Regions from separate parts of the Rossellomorea sp. GQ25 genome, predicted to be linked through region 2. Evidence: riboswitches for the same ligand, from Rfam matches in the RefSeq annotation. Region 2 holds a riboswitch; the other holds the start of a gene.
What was found. Region 2 has a riboswitch for S-adenosylmethionine ahead of AC6CIB_RS02015 (YezD family protein). Riboswitches for the same ligand answer to the same signal wherever they lie in the genome.

Region 1 (9,889 bases), on a different contig from region 2:
AAGTGCGATTGACGGGCTAAGTGGGGTGATTTGAAGGTCCATCCTTTAGAAAAATCATGCTCTCTCCCACTTTATGACCCGGATTCAACATTTTATAATCCTTTTGTTGAAAAGCTACAACATTCAAAAAGATGCCTTAGATTCAAAAAATGAATCAAAGGCATCTTTTTTTCAGTGATAGTCTTTTTTTGGAGTCACCTTTTTAAAATTTATACATAGACCAATACCCTATGTCCTTGAATCCGATTCGCTTATAAATTTTTCCTGCTTCTGGATTATCATAGAATAAGCACAGTTCTTTTCCTTCTTCTAATACATCACGACAAAGCTTCGTCATGCACTCGGTCGCATATCCTTTTTTCTTATACTCAGGATGTGTGCATACAGCGACAATCATCGCAGACATACTGTTTTCAGCGGTTGTGGAAGAAGAAGAAACAAATTTTCCATCTTTTTCTACGTAATAACTTCTCGAAACTCCGACTTCCATGCTATGTTTTCTTTTTTCTACACTAAAATCGCCGCCACTGAACTCAGGAATACTGATTAACAGGTCCACTATTTTAGGTATATCAGTGAGGGTAGCCTCTTTCACATGTGGCAGATCATCATCTTTCATTGAGGAATGGTTGTCACATTTCGCATAGTACATATGTCTTTTGGATTTAATTTCTCTGGATAAAAAGGGTTCAACCTGCGTCACGATCCTTTTTAATCCGGAAACGATGCTGTAGTCTTCAGTCTCATTAATGATTCCGGCAAACCCTTCCACATCAAATTCACCCATGGAAAAAGGGATGAAGTTTTCTCTGTATTTAAGGAGAATTCCCCTAAGATTCCCTTCCGTATCAAAGTCGCCCCAGATTTTCTGGAATTCCTGTTCATACCCAAAGGCTTCAATATCCCCGATAATAAACAAATTCTCAGCAGGCTGCTGATGAATGAGTTGCTGGCAAATATCATGATCTTGTTCTGTAAGCTGTCTGATCATCTCGTTTCCCCCCCCCTGTAAATAATCATTATCATACCAAAATTAGAAATATTTAGTAAAGTATTATTTTTAGGGGAATTTCAATAATAGATATACAAGTGAAAATGCCATTTGTATAAATTCAGATGGACTAACAGAAGTTAAAAATAGGTGAAAAATTTTCAGTTGAAATACCATGTGTAGTTTTAAAGTCATCGAATTAGGGAATCTTAGCATCAAACAACGTTATGAGGAGGGAAACTATGCTTTGGACCATTATTGGAATTCTTTTAGTCCTTTGGTTACTTGGATTGATTTTTAAAATCGGAGGGGCAATCATCCATGTTTTACTCGTTATTGCCATTGTTGTCTTTTTATTTAACAGAATAACCGGGCGAAAGAAAGGGCTATAACCCCTTTATAATGTCAAAGGTCCGTCCCTCGAATTCGAGGGACGGACCTTTGTTATATAGACTATTTAACGGCTGGGCCGCCTTTAAGTTCGATTTCAGATGGTACGTTTGAGAATTTTTTGAAGTTTTCGTTGAATTTGTGGGCAAGTTCTTTTGCCTTCACTTCATAGGCTGCTACATTGGACCAGGTTCTCTTTGGTTGAAGCACTTCGTCTGGAACACCAGGGACGTGAACAGGGATGTTCAGACCAAAGATGTCGTCCGTTTCTGTTTCTACGTGAGTCAGTTCCCCTTCAAGAGCTGCTTGAACCATAGCACGAGTGTAAGATAACTTCATGCGGTTACCAACACCGTATTCTCCACCGGTCCAACCAGTGTTCACTAAGAATACTTGTGCGTTGTGCTCATCGATTTTCTTCCCAAGCATCTCAGCATAACGAGTTGCAGGGAGTGGCAGGAAAGGTGAGCCAAAGCATGTTGAGAATGTGGCCTGTGGTGAAGTGATTCCGCGCTCAGTACCTGCAAGCTTCGATGTGTATCCGCTCAAGAAGTGGTACATTGCCTGTTCTTTCGTCAGTTTGCTGATTGGAGGTAATACCCCGAATGCATCTGCGGTTAAGAATACAATGGTATTTGGATGTCCTGCAACACTTGGTTCAATGATGTTTTCCATCGCTTGAAGAGAGTACGCAGCACGGGTATTTTCTGTTAAAGTGTTGTCCTCATAATCAGGGATGCGGGAATTGTCATCGAGAACCACATTTTCAAGGACAGAACCAAAACGGATCGCATCAAAGATTTGTGGCTCCTTTTCACGTGTCAGACCAATACACTTAGCGTAGCAGCCGCCTTCGATATTGAATACACCGTTCGGAGACCATCCGTGCTCATCATCGCCGATTAAACGACGGTTTGGATCTGCGGACAATGTTGTTTTTCCTGTGCCGGATAAACCGAAGAACAATGCCACATCTCCTTCACGTCCGACATTTGAAGAACAGTGCATGGAAAGGATATCGGATTCGGGAAGCACGTAGTTCATGACAGAGAAGATCGATTTCTTCATTTCACCTGCATACTCAGTTCCGCCAATTAAGACAATTCTTCTTTCAAATGATACAATGATAAATGTTTCAGAGTGAGTTCCGTCTACTGCTGGATCTGCCTTGAAGTTCGGGGCAGAAACGACGGTGAATTCTGATTGATGACCCTTTAGCTCTTCTTGTGTAGGGCGAATGAATAATTGGTGAGCGAAAAGATTATGCCAAGCGAATTCGTTGATCACTTGAATCGGTAGTCTATGTTTTGGGTCAGCACCTGCGAACCCTTTAAATGAAAATACTTCTTCTTTTTCTTTTAAGTAATCTAATACTTTTGTATATAGTTTATCGAATGATTCTGAAGAGATTGGTTGATTGACAGAACCCCACTCAATCTTATCCTTCGTGGATGGTTCTTCTACAATGAATTTATCCTTAGGAGAGCGTCCTGTGTATTTACCAGTTTCTGCTCTGACTGCACCTGATGATGTTAAAACGCCTTCATTTCGTTGAAGGACTTTTTCAACTAGTTGGGAAACAGATAATTGTTCCTGAATGTTTTGACCGTTAAGTAATTCTGTTAATTCATTAGACATGCTCACTGAATTCATTAGAACCCTTCCTTTATATAAATTTAATGATCTCGTTTGCTTCACAAAAATAGTATAACACAATTGAACCATTAGTCTATACTATTTATTCAATTTTATAATGTGTCTTCATATTGTCACATTTTTCGTCCAAATATAGCTTGTATCTTCTTATATATATGTAAAAAATATCATAATGTTTAGCCTCATTACCTAATTAGGTTATTTTATGAGGACAAGTTAGGTTGGAATCATGAAAGGAGTAAGCTTGAATGGTTAAACATGTCACTCGAAAAAAAGTTGACACCCTTTGTCCTAAACGTTATCATTGTTCCTTGAACGGATACTCTTATCCTGAGCTGGTGGAGGGAGCAGACCCTATGAAACCCAGCAACCTGCTAAATAGTGAATGGATCCTTTCTGTCTGAAACGATCCGATTAAGCGAAGGTGCTAAACTGAGGCAAGGTCTATGAACCTTGAACGATAAGAGAGAAAAGGCGCGGCTATGATCTGAAACCTTTCCTCTAATGCTTTTTTCGGGGAAGGGTTTTTTCTGTTTATAGTGGATCAAATGCACATAATTCATGATTTTCTTATAAAAAATTCATGTTTACTTCATACTACTTAGGGAAATGAGTACCGTATCTGTTTAATGTTTTGTTAGACCAAAGTCTAGCAATTACGCTTAAGGAGGAACCTTGATGTCAACTAAACGTCGTCTGTTTACATCTGAGTCCGTAACCGAAGGACATCCAGATAAAATTTGTGACCAAATCTCTGATTCAATTCTTGATGCAATTCTTACAAATGATCCGAATGCTCGTGTAGCATGTGAAACCTCTGTTACGACGGGTCTTGTTCTTGTTGCAGGTGAAATTACAACGAGTACATATGTCGATATTCCAAAAATCGTTCGTGAAACGATCCGTGAAATTGGCTACACTCGTGCAAAATATGGCTTTGATGCTGAAACATGTGCCGTATTAACATCCATCGATGAGCAATCTGCTGATATCGCTCAAGGTGTAGATCAGGCACTTGAAGCCCGTGAAGGTCAAATGACAGATGAAGAAATCGATGCAATCGGTGCAGGTGACCAGGGGTTAATGTTTGGGTTCGCTTGTAATGAAACGAAAGAGCTTATGCCTCTTCCGATTTCCCTTGCACACAAAATCTCCCGTCGTTTAACAGAAGTTCGTAAAGAAGAGATCCTTCCTTACCTGCGTCCCGATGGAAAAACTCAAGTAACGGTTGAATATGATGAAAACGATAAGCCGGTTCGTATTGACACGATCGTTATCTCAACTCAGCATCACCCTGAAGTGACGCTTGAGCAAATCCAACGTAACTTAAAAGAATATGTCATCGACCCTGTTGTACCGAAAGAACTGATCGATGAGCAAACAAAATACTTCATCAACCCAACTGGTCGTTTCGTTATCGGCGGTCCACAAGGTGATGCAGGGTTAACAGGCCGTAAAATCATCGTTGACACATACGGCGGATACGCTCGTCACGGTGGCGGTGCATTCTCTGGTAAGGATGCAACGAAAGTGGACCGTTCAGCGGCTTATGCAGCACGTTATGTAGCGAAGAACATTGTGGCAGCTGGTTTAGCTGAAAAATGTGAAGTTCAATTAGCGTATGCGATTGGGGTTGCTCAACCGGTATCCATCTCCGTTGATACATTTGGAACAGGAAAAGTATCAGAAGACGTACTAATTGATGTTGTTCGCAATAATTTTGACCTGCGTCCTGCAGGAATCATCAAAATGCTGGACCTTCGTCGTCCGATCTACAAGCAGACAGCTGCTTACGGACACTTTGGCCGTAACGATATTGATCTTCCTTGGGAGCGTACAAACAAAGCAGAAGCATTAAAAGCGGAAGCGTTAAGCGAATAAGGAAAGATAGAGATAGAAGGGACCAACACTTTTTTAGGGTGTTGGTCTTTTTGGCAATTTCGGATTTGGCGAAGCTTGTTGGTTCGTGTCGAATGTCAGATGAACCCTAAGTAGAAGATCCACCCCTTTTTTCCCCAGTCACACATGAAAAAATTCCATGAGTAATCTAATGAAGGTTGGGGTATCCCAAGTATAGGATATTAAAATGGTTTGATGCTTTTATAATATTGTCCTTTTTCTGCGTATTCTTTCGAAATTCGCTTCATTTCGCTAATATCATGTTCATTTAACTCTCTCACTACTTTTGCTGGACGACCGAATGCCAGCGTGTTGGGAGGAATGACTTTCCCTTGTGGAACAAGGCTTCCCGCCCCAATAAATGCTCCTTCACCAATTTCAGCATTATCGAGAATGATCGACCCCATTCCGATTAGAGCTTTTTTTCGGATTTTGCAGCTATGTAGAATCACTCCATGACCTATGGTTACTTCATCTTCAAGAATAAGAGGGTTATTTGGACTCTGATGAAGCATGGAATTATCCTGTATATTTACTTTATTACCGATTTTTGTTGGAGCCACATCCCCTCTGATGACGGTGTTAAACCAGATGCTGGACTCTTCACCGATCTCCACATCCCCGGAGATGGTCACATAATCGGCAATGTATGCCGAGTGAGCGATGATTGGTTTTTTATCATAATATGGATAGAGCATTTTTTACTACCCCTTTCAATAATATTTACTATAATAATGGTAGCAGAATTCATTCACATAGAGAACTATTAAGGAGGAATTGCCATGTGGAAATGGGAAACAGATCAAGAAGCAAAGGCAGTCATCGTTATCATTCATGGAGCAATGGAGCATCATGGTCGGTACGGTTGGCTCATTGAAATGTGGCGTGCAGCAGGCTATCATGTCATCATGGGGGATTTACCGGGTCAGGGTATGACATCGAGAAGTAAAAGAGGACATATTGATGCGTTTGATGAATATATAGTGGAAGTGAAAGATTGGGTACAGGCAGCTTATCAATTTGAATTGCCTGTATTTGTGATTGGACATAGTATGGGTGGGCTTGTTGCGGTTCGTATGCTTCAGGAAACCCATGTAAACCTGGCAGGTGTGATATTGTCCTCGCCTTGTTTAGGCTTGGTTACGACCCCGTCAAGACCGATCGAGCTCTTGTCTTACGGTTTGAATAAGATCGCTCCCATGGTGAAGTTTCCATCAGGATTAACGATCGATATGGCAACGAGAAATGCAGATGTACGTGAAATTGACAGCAACGATTCACTCTATATCACCAAGGTGTCTGTCCGTTGGTACAGGGAACTCTCCCAAGCGATAAAACTGGCTTTTGTAAACCTGGAAAAAATGCCAGACGTCCCTCTGTTGGTGTTGCAGGCTGGTGACGACAAAATCGTCGATAAAAAAGCAGTGAAAAAATGGTTCAACGAACTGTCTTTATCTGAAATGCATTACAAAGAGTGGCCGAAATGCTATCATGAAATCTATAATGAACCAGAAAGAGAAGATATCTTTGAATACTCCAAGATCTTCATTGAAAGTCGTTTGAAAGCGCTAGGATACATTTTGTAAAAGAGGTGGTATAGGTGTCGATCCCAAGTGATCCCTTTTCGTTAATGACAAGAGTATACCGAAATGTTTTTCCGATTGTTCATAAAGAATTAGATGAGTGGAAGAGGCGGGCAGAAGCGATCCCCAATCAGGAATTAAGAAGTCAGGCCCTTGCCAGTATCGAGCATAAAACGTTTCACTGTGAAGGTGGATCAATCCTTTCCCTGCTGGCACTGGACCAAAAAGAAGACACGATTCGATTTATCGTCGCCTATCAAACGATAAGCGATTATTTGGATAATCTGTGTGATCGAAGCGTTTCCCTGGATCCAGATGATTTTGCCCTTCTTCATCAATCCATGAAAGACGCCCTAACGGTGGGTGCAGTGCCTGTCAATTACTATGCTTTAAGGACCGATCAGGATGATGGGGGGTATCTGAGTGATTTAGTGCTTACCTGTCAGTCCGTTCTTGAAGCATTACATCACTATGACAGCATCAAAAAGGATCTTATCCTGCTTTGTGAATACTACTGCGACTTGCAGATACATAAACATGTAAAAAAAGAAGAAAGAGTAGGAAGGCTGCAGAATTGGTTTGAAACTCACCGTTCGAACCTTCCCGAAATGAACTGGTACGAGTTTTCCGCCTGCTCCGGATCGACACTTGGCATTTTCTGTTTAGTGTCATACGCGTGCCGAAGCGATTTTCAGCCATCTTATACAGAAAAAATCAAACATGGATATTTTCCATACATTCAAGGTTTACACATTCTTCTTGATTATTTCATCGATCAGGATGAGGACCATGAGGGGGGAGACCTGAACTTCTGCTTCTATTACGAGGATGATGAGCATTTAAAAGAGCGTCTGCTTCATTTCCTTCAGAAAGCCGACGAACACACCCATGAACTGCCCCATGCCCATTTTCACCGCCTGATCAACAAAGGACTCATCGGCGTCTACCTGTCAGACGACAAGGCAAACAAACAAGAAAAAGTACAATCCTTCTCCAAACAATTCATCGCACAAGCCGGCTGGATCACCAGATTCTTCTACATCAACGGAAAAATCTACCGTAAATGGAGAAATCGCAAAAAAACATCCTGAAAAAGAGGGACGGACCTTCGAAACTAGTTTCGAAGGTCCGTCCCTCTTTTTGTCTGTTTTATCAAACTATAGTCGGGTGAAGGAATACTAAATTCGACCTTAAATACCATAATTATACAAATATTAACCGCTTACATCTTTCGATTTATGATAATTTACCCATTTTACAATCAGTAGAATATCATACTATTTACCTAAAAATATATTATTTCGTCATACTAAATAACTAATATATTCTGAAAATATTTACTTTTCAGAATAATGGAGTATATTTTAATTAGTGTAAAAATTTAGTACATAAAAAGAGGGGGAAACGTTTTTGAAATCTCGTAAAGTATTATCGATGGCCATGGTTGCGGCATTAAGTGTAGGGGCATTTGCTGTACCTGCATCAGCTGCAACCACAGTGCCTGAGAATGTGTTAGCGAAGCCAACGGTGAAACATGATCATATACATGGAGGGCCTTTTGATTTAGGCATTGCGAATGACGAACGCCTGATTGAAATGCTGAAAGATGAAGGCAAGATTAAGCAAAATGCGACACCTGCTGAAGCGGAGAAAGCATTGCAAAAGTTCCTGAAAGCGAAAGCGGATTCTGCTGAAAAAGAAGCAGGAGAAGGAGAACTAGAAGGTGAAGAATCAGAAGCGAAGGTTAAGCTTCAAAAAGAAATGAAGAATAACAGCTTGACTTCAGGTAAGGGAAATAAGCTTGGACAAGCTAAGAAGAATGCACCAGCTTCTGTAGAAGAAGAAGCGTATGACGGTGAAATGCGTACGGATAAGGTATTGGTTCTTTTAGTTGATTATCCTGACAGAGAGCATAATAACATGAAACCTGAGGAAACGGACATGTATTATGAAGGTGAAGATGCTTATTCCCGTGAGCATTATCAAGATATGTTGTTTGGTACAGGTGGTTGGACAGGTCCAGACGGTAAAACATATGTATCGATGAAGCAATATTATGAACAGCAGTCAGGTGGAAGCTATTCTGTTGAAGGTGAAGTTGCCGGGTGGTATACAGCAAGTAAGCCTGCAGCAGCATATGGTGGAAATGATCCACAGCCTGACGGAAGTGATGTAAATGCACGAGGTCTTGTAAAAGAAGCTTTAGCAGCAGCAGCGGCAGATCCAAACGTAAACATTTCCGACTATGACCAATGGGATCGTTATGACCTTGATGGAGATGGTAACTATCTTGAGGCAGACGGTCTGGTTGACCACTTAATGGTTATTCACTCAGGTGTGGGTGAAGAAGCTGGTGGAGGAGAATTAGGATCTGATGCAATCTGGTCTCATCGCTGGAATCTTGGTGGGGTTCATGCTCTTCCAGGAACTGAAGCAACAGTTCCATATTGGGGTGGAGCGATGGCTGCTTATGATTACACCATCGAACCTGAGGACGGTGCAGTTGGAGTCATGGCCCACGAATTCGGGCATGACCTGGGTCTTCCTGATGAATACGATACTCAGTACACTGGTACAGGTGAACCGGTAAGCTACTGGTCCATCATGGCAAGCGGCAGCTGGGCCGGGGATATTCCTGGTACTCAGCCTACAGGGTTCAGTCCTTATATGAAGGAAATGCTTCAAGAATCAGCGGTTGTTGATATTACCGGGACAAAAGGTAATTGGTTAACGGGTACTGAAGTGAACGTTGATGATGTTGATGGAAAAGGGTTCGAAGTTCTTCTTGACGAAGCAAACACAAAAGGAACAAACAACGACGTAGTGAAAGTAAATCTTCCTCAAAAAGAAACAGTCATCAATGAGCCTGCAAGTGGTGAAAAAGAGTACTTCTCAGGAAGTGCAGATGACTTACACAATTATTTAACTACTACTGTGGATTTAACGAATGCAACATCTGCAGCGTTCAATTTCAAAGCTTGGTATGACATTGAAACGGACTGGGATTATGCATATGTAACGGTTAACGGTGAGCCTGTTGCGAGTGGCATTACTACTAATACAAATCCTAACGACTCTAATCTTGGAAATGGAATCACGGGTTCTTCTAACGGATGGATTGACGCTTCTTTCGACCTTTCAGCTTATGCTGGTCAGGAAGTTGAAGTTGCCATTGAGTATGTAACAGATGCTGCCGTTTCAAATCCTGGCCTTTATGCAGACGATCTTTCTGTAGTGGTGGATGGAGAAGAAGTATTGTTTGATGACGCTGAAGGCGATGCTAAATTTAGTCTAGACGGATTCACTGAGGACGACGGTATCAAACGCTCCGACCATTACTACCTACTGGAATGGCGCAGCCACAATGGTG
Region 2 (9,889 bases):
TTAAGACGTTTGTCCAGCTTCTTGTTTTAGACCTCTAATTAACACTTCGATCACTTCAGGGCGACTGAACGTTGAAGGGGGAACTTCCCCGTTACGGAGCATTCCTCTCACTTTTGTCCCTGATAAAATAACGTGATCGGTCTTATCATGAGGACATGTCTTCGTAGTCGCCATCCCTTCGCATCTCTCACAGTAAAAACTATGCTCGAAGCGGAGAGGGATAATCCCTATCTCGTCTTCATTGAACTGATTAAATATTTTCTGCGCATCATAGGTACCATAATAATCGCCAACACCTGCATGATCTCTCCCGACAATAAAATGCGTGCATCCATAATTTTTTCTTACAAGTGCATGAAAGATGGCTTCCCTTGGACCCGCGTACCTCATGGCAGCAGGGAAGACTCCCAAAAACACTCGATCTTTAGGGTAATAGTTCTGTAATAGAACTTTATAGCTCTCCATTCTGATGCCGGCTGAAATATCATCCGCCTTTGTTTCGCCAACCAACGGATTTAAGAAGAGTGCATCCACGGTTTCCAATGCCGTTTTCTGAATATATTCATGGGCCCTGTGAACTGGATTTCTCGTTTGGAAACCGACAATCGTTTTCCATCCCTTTTCCTTAAACAACTTTCTGGTTTCACTTGGGTCAAATGTATACTCGTTGAACGGTTTGGAAAGACGTTTAATAAGGCTGATCTTCCCACCTATATACACATCCCCCCGTTGCAATAATTTCTTGACACCTGGATGATCCGCGTCGGTCGTTCCATATACGAGGAGGGCTTCTTTCTGTTTATCTGGTTCATAAATATCCTCGACTTCTATGAGGCCATATGTTTCTCCCTTATAAACAAGGCGGCTCTTTGAACCTTTCTTTACGTCTCTTGCTTTTTCTTTTGCAATGGGCAGGGTAATCGGGATGCTCCACACACTGCCGTTTCGCAAACGTAATGTTTCCACTACATGTTGATAATCCACTTCGGTCAGGAATCCATTTATAGGGCTGTAAGCACCTATTCCAATGAGTTCTAAATCACTTAACGCGGTTTCGTCTAATGGGATCTCATGGAGAATATCCTCATAGGTTTCTTCTGGTAAATATAATTGAACAAGCGTTCCTCCGTGGGGCTGTAAACTCATCATTTATCCTCCTTAACATATTGTTTTAATCGGAATTAAGATTAAATTCCGCCTCCGTCTTCATGAACGGATCGCCTTTCTTCACTGATCACACGCATGAGGGATAGTGCTCCCACAGTAGCGATAATGACGCTTATTGGAACCACGATCGAATACAGATCGCTATCGATCACGAGCTTTACTAAAAAATATGAAATACTGAGTGAAATCAGGGGAGAGACCACCCATATTTTGACGATTTTTTTGACAATTTTCTTTTGCAGCATATGTTTACCGTTCTTCGCCATCCCCAAGCCAATGATAGAGGACGAAGTAACTTGAGTCAGCGGGATCGGTAATCCATATAGTGAGCTCACCATCACAAGAATCGCTCCTGTAGAGGAAATGAGGATTCCTTCGGCTTTTGAATATTGTGTAATTTTTTTCCCATTTGTTTCAACTACTTTTTTCCCCAGTAAGATAGCTCCGAGGGCAACGAATAAACCACCCAGCCAAATCCCCCGGGAAGGAGACAGTAAATCCGCACCCACTAATGGACCGACGGCGTTGGCTACATTATTCATCCCTGCAGAAAAGGCTTCAAAGAACCCGGCGATAATCAAAAGATACGCAAGCCACCTTTTTTCTAAATGGTAACCTCGCTTTTCCAGTTGTACTAAACCAATGCCGAATACCCATGTAACTACGAAGGCAATGACCGGGACAATTACCCAGAATGACATGATCGTTAATAGTGACTTCACATATAGAACTTGATATGCGACTCCAACGCCTACAACCGCTCCTACCGTTACTTCACTTGTAGACAGCGGGATTCCGATCACATTTGCCAGAAACAAGGATACGGTGGCGGATAACAAAATGATGACCACGATTTTGATGGAGAGTACATGTTCCGGGATAATCCCTGAACTAATGGTTTTAACTACTTCTCCACCACCTAAAACCGCTCCGCTCAGGACACCTGCAGCGCAGATCCATAAAGAATTCTTGATGTTTTTTATTGCTCCTGCACCATATGCAACCCCCATCGATGCTGCCGCTCCGCTGGCACCAATGTTCATAGCGAAGAACAAACTTATGATCAGGGCGAATATTTCAAGCAAAGAATGTCACCTCTTTTAATGAAGACCGCATTCAGTTTTCCCTTTTCCTTTCCATCTTCCGGAGCGGAGATCCTTTATGTCTATGGCTGGAGTTGTACAATGGAAGCATCCGATACTTGGATACCCCTGATCATGAAGTGGATTATAGGATAGGTTATGCTTATGGACATACCTCCAAATCTCCTTCCAGGTCCAGTGAATTAAAGGACAAATTTTAACTGATTGGAACTTGTCATCCTTATTGATGAATTCAACCTGACTTCTTGTAGGTGATTGTTCTCTTCTTAATCCTGAAATCCAGGCATTCCCTTTGGATAAGGAATCTTGTAAAGGGTCAAGCTTTCGAATTTGACAGCATTGGTTCGGGTTTCTCTCCCACAACTTATCTCCATATGTTACTGCTTGCTCTTGGAGCGTTAATTCAGGCTTTTTCATATGAATGGTGATACCAGGATATTTCTCCTTCACCTTTTCAATCGTTTCATAGGTTTCCTTGAAATGAACACCTGTATCAAGAAATACTATGGTTGCTTTCGGTTGTACTTTGGTTAGGAGATCGATTAATACGATCCCTTCTATGCCAAAACTGCATGCATATACGACACTTTCACCATAATGGTCATACGCCCACTCAAGGACGTTTAACGCTCCTTTATAGACCGGATCAATTTCAAATTGGATGGATGGTTTTTTCCAAGTTTGATAGGTTAACATGATACACCCCTTTCCCGCTCATCCAAACAAAAAGAGGCGATAACAAGATATAGGGATTTCCTTTATCTGTGTTATGCGCCTCTAGTTTGTCTAGTCAGCTTATTTAATTCGCACTTTCTCGTTTTTCTCCAATTGAATGACTTTACCGTCCTGAACCACAATGGTAATCGATCCAAAACTCATCGTCTTCAACATTGAAGTGATCTTCTCGACTACTACATCATTCTCTGCTTCTTGATTTTTTTCTTTAGCCACATGATTCCCCCCATTTTCATCTTATCCAGAAAAATCATGAATGAAAAAAACAACCCTCCATTTTGGAAAGTTGTTCAGGTAAGGATACCTTATCTTCCAAAATGACTTCACATTTTGCTGGAATTAGCACCTTACATAACGTAGGTTGCTGGGCTTCGCGGGGCCAGATCCCTCCACCACTCTGGATAAGAGTTATTAATTTTAATATTCTAAATAATATCATATTCTACAGAGAAGTCAACCCGAGTTTTTCGATCGGATTTATGTCTTTTGACTTATTTTTTTCAAAAAGCTTAATTCTCTTTATTTCTATTCGCTTTATAAACGCTATAGGACACTATTTTCATCTGAATGATCAAAATAATTGAAACATCAATTTACCTTCGATCACTTTCTTCTGATCCTGGTTGACGGCATAGACGTTAAAATGCAAGAGATTATCCTGTTTTTTTGATACTTCTGCAATCAATGTAATGACATCGTCCAAGAAAACCATCCCTTTAAAGCGGACGGTGTACTCTTTGATAAATCCTTCTTCATAATGATCACTAAAAAGCTTGGAGATATTGCCCATTGTCCACATGCCATGAGCAATGATTCCTGGAAGCCCCAGTTTAAGGGCTTCCTCATCGATCGTATGAATGGGGTTATAATCCCCCGATGCTCCTGCATATTTGATTAAGTCGATTCTCGAGACTGGAGCTAATTCAACAAAGGGAAGGGTTTCATCTATAGTAAGGGATGATAGTTTAGTCATTTTCCCAACCTCTCTCTAACCGTTTCAGTGATAATGACAATCGCCTCAGAGGTGAAAATCCTATTCCCTCCAGAATCTTCACCGATGTCTTCTATCACAAGAAAACCAAGTGTTCCACCCGATCCTTTCCGCTCATAGTAATCTTTTATCTCCGTATAACACTGAATCCTTTCCCCGACCTTCAGTGGTCTTTCATAGTGAAAAGATTGTTCCCCATGAATTAACCCGACGTTCGGTAAATGAAAACCTTCAATCGTTCCGTAGTCGAACACTCTAGGAAAAGTGGGGGGAGCGATATTCCCCCTGTATCTAGACCGTTTACCTGCTTCTTCATCCACATAAATGGGACGTGGATCACCGATGGCTTCGGCAAACTTACGGACCGCTCCATTTTCAACACAATTTTCTATGGAAGTTGAACGTTTACCAATATAAGATTGAAACATATCCTTCACCTCTTTCTCCCTTTAGGCTTTCGGCCCTCCAGCTACGTAGAGGACTTGTCCATTAACGAATGACGATCTTTCATCCGCAAAAAACGCCACTGCATTCGCTATATCTTCCGGCTGCCCGCTTCTTCCTACAGGAATTCCTTGAAGACTCGCTTCCACCAGTTGTTCAAAGGTAATCCCGATTCGCTTCGCCGTTTCTCTAGTCATTTCCGTTTCTATGAATCCGGGGGCTACTGCATTGGTCGTAATCCCCAGAGGACCAAGCTCTATTGCCAAAGTTTTCGTTAAGCCTTGAAGACCTGCTTTAGCCGTAGCGTAATTTGCCTGTCCCCGGTTACCAAGTGCAGATGTAGAAGAGATATTAATCATACGGCCATACCTGTTCTTCACCATATAACCTTGCGCTGCTTTCGCTACGTTAAATGATCCTTTCAAATGCACATCCATGACCGTTTGCCAATCTGTATCGGTCATTTTAAATAGCAGGTTGTCTCTGATGACTCCTGCATTGTTGACGACTATATCAACGGAGCCGAAAGTTTCAAAGACTTCGTTGACGGCCTCTTCTACTTCCTTGAATTCTATTACATTCGCAACTCTTATAAATATTTTATACTCTCCCAATTCCTTACTGACTTCCATCAGTGCCTCTTCATTCACGTCAATGATGGCAACCTTTGCCCCTTCTTCTGCAAAGAGCTTGGCAATCGCTTTACCGATCCCCCGACTCCCGCCTGTTACTAAAGCTACTTTCCCTCTGAATCTTTCACCCATTCACAATACCTCCCTATCGCTTTAAACAAATTGACCCACTTTCACATGCCCTTTTAATAGATTCCGTGAAATGATCAGTTTTTGAATTTCATCAGTACCATCATAAATCCGCCACAATCTTGCTTCACGATACCAGCGTTCAACGGGAAGCTCTCTTGTGTAGCCCATCCCTCCGTGAATCTGAAGGACCCGGTCCACTACCCTATTTCCCATGTTCGATCCGTACAGTTTGGCAATCGATGCAACATGGCGATTATCTTCTCCTTGGTCCAGCGTGAATGCTGCATTTAATACAAGCCACCTGGCTGCTTCAATTTCCACGGCAGAATCAGCGATCTGCCATTGAATCGCCTGTCGATCCGCGATTGGCTTTCCAAATGTCTCTCTTTCCTTTGAATAGTCAATCGCCATTTGCAGTAAACGTTCGGCTGCGCCTACTGCTTGTGCACCCACAATCCAGCGTGCGAACCCGATCCATTCCAGGCCCAGATTGTAACCACCATCGATTTCGCCGAGAATATTTTCTTCAGGAACCCGCACGTCATCAAAAAACAGACTGGCCGGTCCCCATTCCCCCATGGTATGAATGTATTCAGATGTCCACCCCATACTTCGATCGGCAATAAAACAGGTTACTCCTTCCCGACCCGTTCGCCGATGCTTTTCCTTATCGGTCACCGCCATGACCATGACAAAATCTGCTTCATTTCCGCCTGTAATAAAGGTTTTTTCACCATTTAACACCCACTCATTTCCATCCTTCACTGCGGTCATCCGAATGTTTTGAGTATCAGATCCAGCTCCCGGTTCCGTCATGGCAAAGCAGGACTTTTTCTCTCCGTTTATCGTGGGGATCAAATAGTTCCTTTTCTGTTCTTCGTTGGCATAGTATAGGATGTTATCTGCATAACCACCGAAACTGAAAGGCACAAAGGTTTTGGAGATTTCCATATAAACAATGGCCATCATCATTTGCCCGAGGTCCGCTCCGCCGTATTCTTCTGGTGTATTGATACCCCAGAACCCTGCTTCCTTTGCTTTTAACTGCAAATCTTTTCTTTTTTCCGGGGAAAGACTTGGTTTTCCTTCCCGTTCATTTCTTAGCACTTCATTTTCTAAAGGTATTAATTCTTTCTCAACAAATTTACGGATGGTTTTTTGAATCATCCTTTGTTCATCTGATAACCGTAAGTTCATCCCGGTTCCCCCTTATAAGATGGATCGTATACTAACTAGTTATTATTATGGCTGCAGGATTACCTTCCCTACCGTTTTTCTTGCTTGCATGAGTGTATGAACCAAAGCTGCTTCTTCTAAAGGAAATACATGACCAACCGTTACTTTCAATTCACCGGACGCGACATAATGAAAGATTTCATGAAGGGTTTTCTGGGTTAGTTCAGCATCTCTCATTAGAGGAGGGAGAAAGAACCCGATAACAGATTGATTTTTTGCCATCAAAGAAGAGGGATAAAATCTGCTCTGCTCCCCGCTTGCTACTCCATATATGACCATTCTTCCAAAATAGTCGAGACATTTTAACGTTTTATAGAAAATGTCACCGCCAGCCATCTCCAATGCCAGGTTTACACCCTTTCCATTTGTAGCTTCCAGAATTTCTGCTTCCCAGCCATCTTGAGTGTAGTTGACTAATACATCTGCCCCCATGGCCCCTGCAAGACTTAATTTTTCTTCTGTACTGGCTGTAGCAATTACCTTACCTGCACCAAAACGTTTTGCCAGTTGCACGGCAAGCAGGCCAACGCCACCAGCAGCTGCATGAATGAGGACGGCTTCTCCCTGCTGCAATTTCCCCAATGTTTTCAAAATATGATAAGCACTTAAACCTTGAACCGGGATGGCGGCCGCTTCTTTGAAATCCAATCCATATGGCAAGGGGATCACCGAACGCTCATCTGTCAGGGCAAATTCTGCATAACCTCCGGAATCCATCATGGCTACAACCCGGTCTCCTCTTTTCACCCTCGTCACGTCTTCTCCCACTTCTGTTACAATTCCTGCCACTTCGGCACCTGGAATGTATGGTAGAGTGGTTTTCACCACATATTGCCCCTCACGACGAGCCGTATCAGCATAATTGACTGCAGATGCATGAACTTCAATTACGACTTCTCTCCCTCGAGGCAATGGAATATCAATCTCCACATTTTCTAAAACATTGGGACCTCCGAACTCTTTGAACTGAATCGCTTTCATTCTAACGCCTCCTATATTCCTGAAAAATATGGTCTTCTTTTTTCTTTAAACGCTGAAACTCCCTCAGCATGATCTTCAGTTGCAATCATCAATGTTTGTGTGATTCGTTCTTGTTCAAGTATCTCATCCAATGATGAGGTAAATGAACGATCAATCATTTTCTTCATCATTCCATAAGCTTTACTTGGCCCCAAGGCTATTTTCTGAGCCCAATGAGTAGTTTCCTCATCAAGTCTTTCAGAAGGGACAATACGATTTACCACACCTAAGTCATACATTCTTCCTGCAGCCACAGGTTCTCCTGAAAAGAAGAATTCTTTCGCTAAATGTGGACCGATGATGCGTGGAAGAAAATACGAACCTCCGCCATCGGAAATAAGACCTACTTTAGAGAAGCTTAAAGCAAATTGACTATCTTTTGAAGCGATGATCAAATCACAGGCCAGGGCTAAATTAAACCCGGCACCTGCTGCAAATCCGTGTACCGAGGCGATGACCGGTTTATCTATATCTTTTATTGCTTTAATGCATGTATTTAATATCCCTATGTGTTCATAGACTTCGGTTGATGTGGCGCTCCCCATCGTTTTCACGTCGCCGCCTGCAGAAAAGGCCCTCCCGGCACCGCGAATCACAATGGCTCTGATTTCCTGATTATGTTCTGCCTGTTGGAGTGCTTCAACGATTCCCATAAGCATGTCCTCATCAAAGGAATTCAAGCTATCCGGTCTGTTTAATGTCAATGTAAGTACCCGGTCAGTAGTTTCTAGTAATAAAGAGGATTTCATTGTTCAGTTCATCTCCTTGTCTTTATTCCTGGCGATCTAATGCCGCTTCATTTCCCAGGGTGATCAGAGATTCCGCAAACCGATCAAATTGAGAAAATCGTGAATCTCTTGTTTGCCCCATCTTAAAGCGGTAATAGATTTGTTGCACAATGACTGCGAGCTTAAAGTAAGCAAAAGATAAATAAAAATGGATATTGTTCACGTCTCTACTGCTTTTCCTGGCATATTCTTCGATAAATTGTCTTCTGTTGTAAAAACCGTCCATGATCGTTACTGGAGGCTTCCCAAGACCGAATTTTAATAACTCTGGATCATCATCCTGTATCCAATACCCCATAGCGACACCTAAATCTGCAAGAGGATCGCCAACAGTCGCCATCTCCCAGTCAAATAACCCCACCATGGATTTCAGGTCAGAAGAAAACATGGCATTGTTTAATTTAAAATCATAATGAATGATTGTCGATTCAGCATTTCCTGGTACATTCTTTATCAACCAGTGTGTCAGCTGATCTACTTCAAGAATCTCACTTGTTTTGGCACGCTCGTAACGTTTGATCCACCCGTGTACTTGTCTTTCCATAAAATGTTCGGGCTTACTGATTTCATGAAGAGTTGTTTTTCGGTGATCAATGGAATGAAGTTCCACCAGTTTAGAAACCATTTCCTCCGATATTTTCCTGCAGACATCTGGTGTCACATGAAGATGCAGGGGAAAGGAAGTATCAAATACTTCACCCCTTTTTCGTTCCATGATAAAAAATGGACTTCCTACGATACTTTCATTATCAGAGAACACATACGGCTCCGGTGTAACTCCGAATAATGGTTGAATTTCTGAAAGAATCCTATATTCTCTTTTCATATCGTGAGCCTTCGGGGCAACGGGTCCTAATGGAGGACGTCTCAGTACACCTTCCCATTCACCCATTTTAAGTAGATACGTAAGATTTGAGTGTCCCGCAGAAAATTGTTTAATAGATAGCTCTTCATGAAGGAGGTGAGGGAATTGCTCATTCATAAAGCTTTTTAGATTGGTGGCATTCAGTTCTTCTCCTTCTCGCACCGATACCGTTTCATACCCTGTTTTTTTCGACATCTTATCCCTCCAAAATTAAGAATATTCAGTTTTTACCGAACGCAAATGAGTGTTTAACTGAGCTTTTAACAACTCAGGGATCATTTTGCTTTGCTGCTCAAGAAAATCAAAATAAACGATCACCGCATTTCCCTTTGCAATCAATTGATGGGTGTTCGCACATAAGATTTCATGCTCTAACTGAAAGCTCTTTGATCCAATTTTTGATAGATAGGTGGTGATCTTTAACTCTTGATTAAAATACCCTTGTGATACAAAGTCACATTTGGTTGAAGCCAGTATAAAACGCCAGTCTTTCACATCCATATCAAATCCGAGTGATTGAAAGAATTTAATTCTTGCTTCTTCTAAATAAACAAAATAGGTTGTATTGTTAATATGACCTAATGCATCGGTTTCGCAAAATCTACTCGTTACCGTAATGGTTTCCATTAGCACGCCATCTCCCTCTATAAATACTAACCAGTCGGTATGTTATTTCAAAAGGAAATCCTGTAGATGATTTCCCATTTACTCTGACTCAATCCCTTTTAATACCATATCGACAAAAGTCTGAGCAATTTCCTGATCGGATTTCGCAC

Region 1: another riboswitch for S-adenosylmethionine. It lies ahead of metK (methionine adenosyltransferase); the one in region 2 lies ahead of AC6CIB_RS02015 (YezD family protein).

What each region holds. Positions count from the first base shown of each region.
Region 1 covers NZ_JCAXEQ010000009.1:16,114-26,002, forward strand. The annotation lists gene AC6CIB_RS20855 (GNAT family N-acetyltransferase) at 203-991, opposite strand; gene AC6CIB_RS20860 (lmo0937 family membrane protein) at 1,234-1,383, shown strand; gene pckA (phosphoenolpyruvate carboxykinase (ATP)) at 1,445-3,034, opposite strand; SAM riboswitch class I at 3,360-3,504, shown strand; gene metK (methionine adenosyltransferase) at 3,716-4,918, shown strand; gene AC6CIB_RS20875 (gamma carbonic anhydrase) at 5,119-5,634, opposite strand; gene AC6CIB_RS20880 (alpha/beta hydrolase) at 5,719-6,522, shown strand; gene tbcS (tetraprenyl-beta-curcumene synthase) at 6,537-7,610, shown strand; gene AC6CIB_RS20890 (immune inhibitor A domain-containing protein) at 7,954-9,889, shown strand, end outside.
Region 2 covers NZ_JCAXEQ010000001.1:363,498-373,386, reverse strand. The annotation lists gene sat (sulfate adenylyltransferase) at 1-1,146, opposite strand; gene cysP (sulfate permease) at 1,188-2,252, opposite strand; gene AC6CIB_RS02020 (phosphoadenylyl-sulfate reductase) at 2,268-2,966, opposite strand; gene AC6CIB_RS02015 (YezD family protein) at 3,066-3,221, opposite strand; SAM riboswitch class I at 3,308-3,413, opposite strand; gene AC6CIB_RS02010 (MaoC/PaaZ C-terminal domain-containing protein) at 3,577-3,978, opposite strand; gene AC6CIB_RS02005 (MaoC family dehydratase N-terminal domain-containing protein) at 3,975-4,424, opposite strand; gene fabG (3-oxoacyl-ACP reductase FabG) at 4,446-5,204, opposite strand; gene AC6CIB_RS01995 (acyl-CoA dehydrogenase family protein) at 5,226-6,401, opposite strand; gene AC6CIB_RS01990 (quinone oxidoreductase family protein) at 6,447-7,421, opposite strand; gene AC6CIB_RS01985 (enoyl-CoA hydratase/isomerase family protein) at 7,433-8,209, opposite strand; gene AC6CIB_RS01980 (phosphotransferase family protein) at 8,232-9,308, opposite strand; gene AC6CIB_RS01975 (acyl-CoA thioesterase) at 9,324-9,740, opposite strand; gene AC6CIB_RS01970 (TetR/AcrR family transcriptional regulator) at 9,819-9,889, opposite strand, start outside.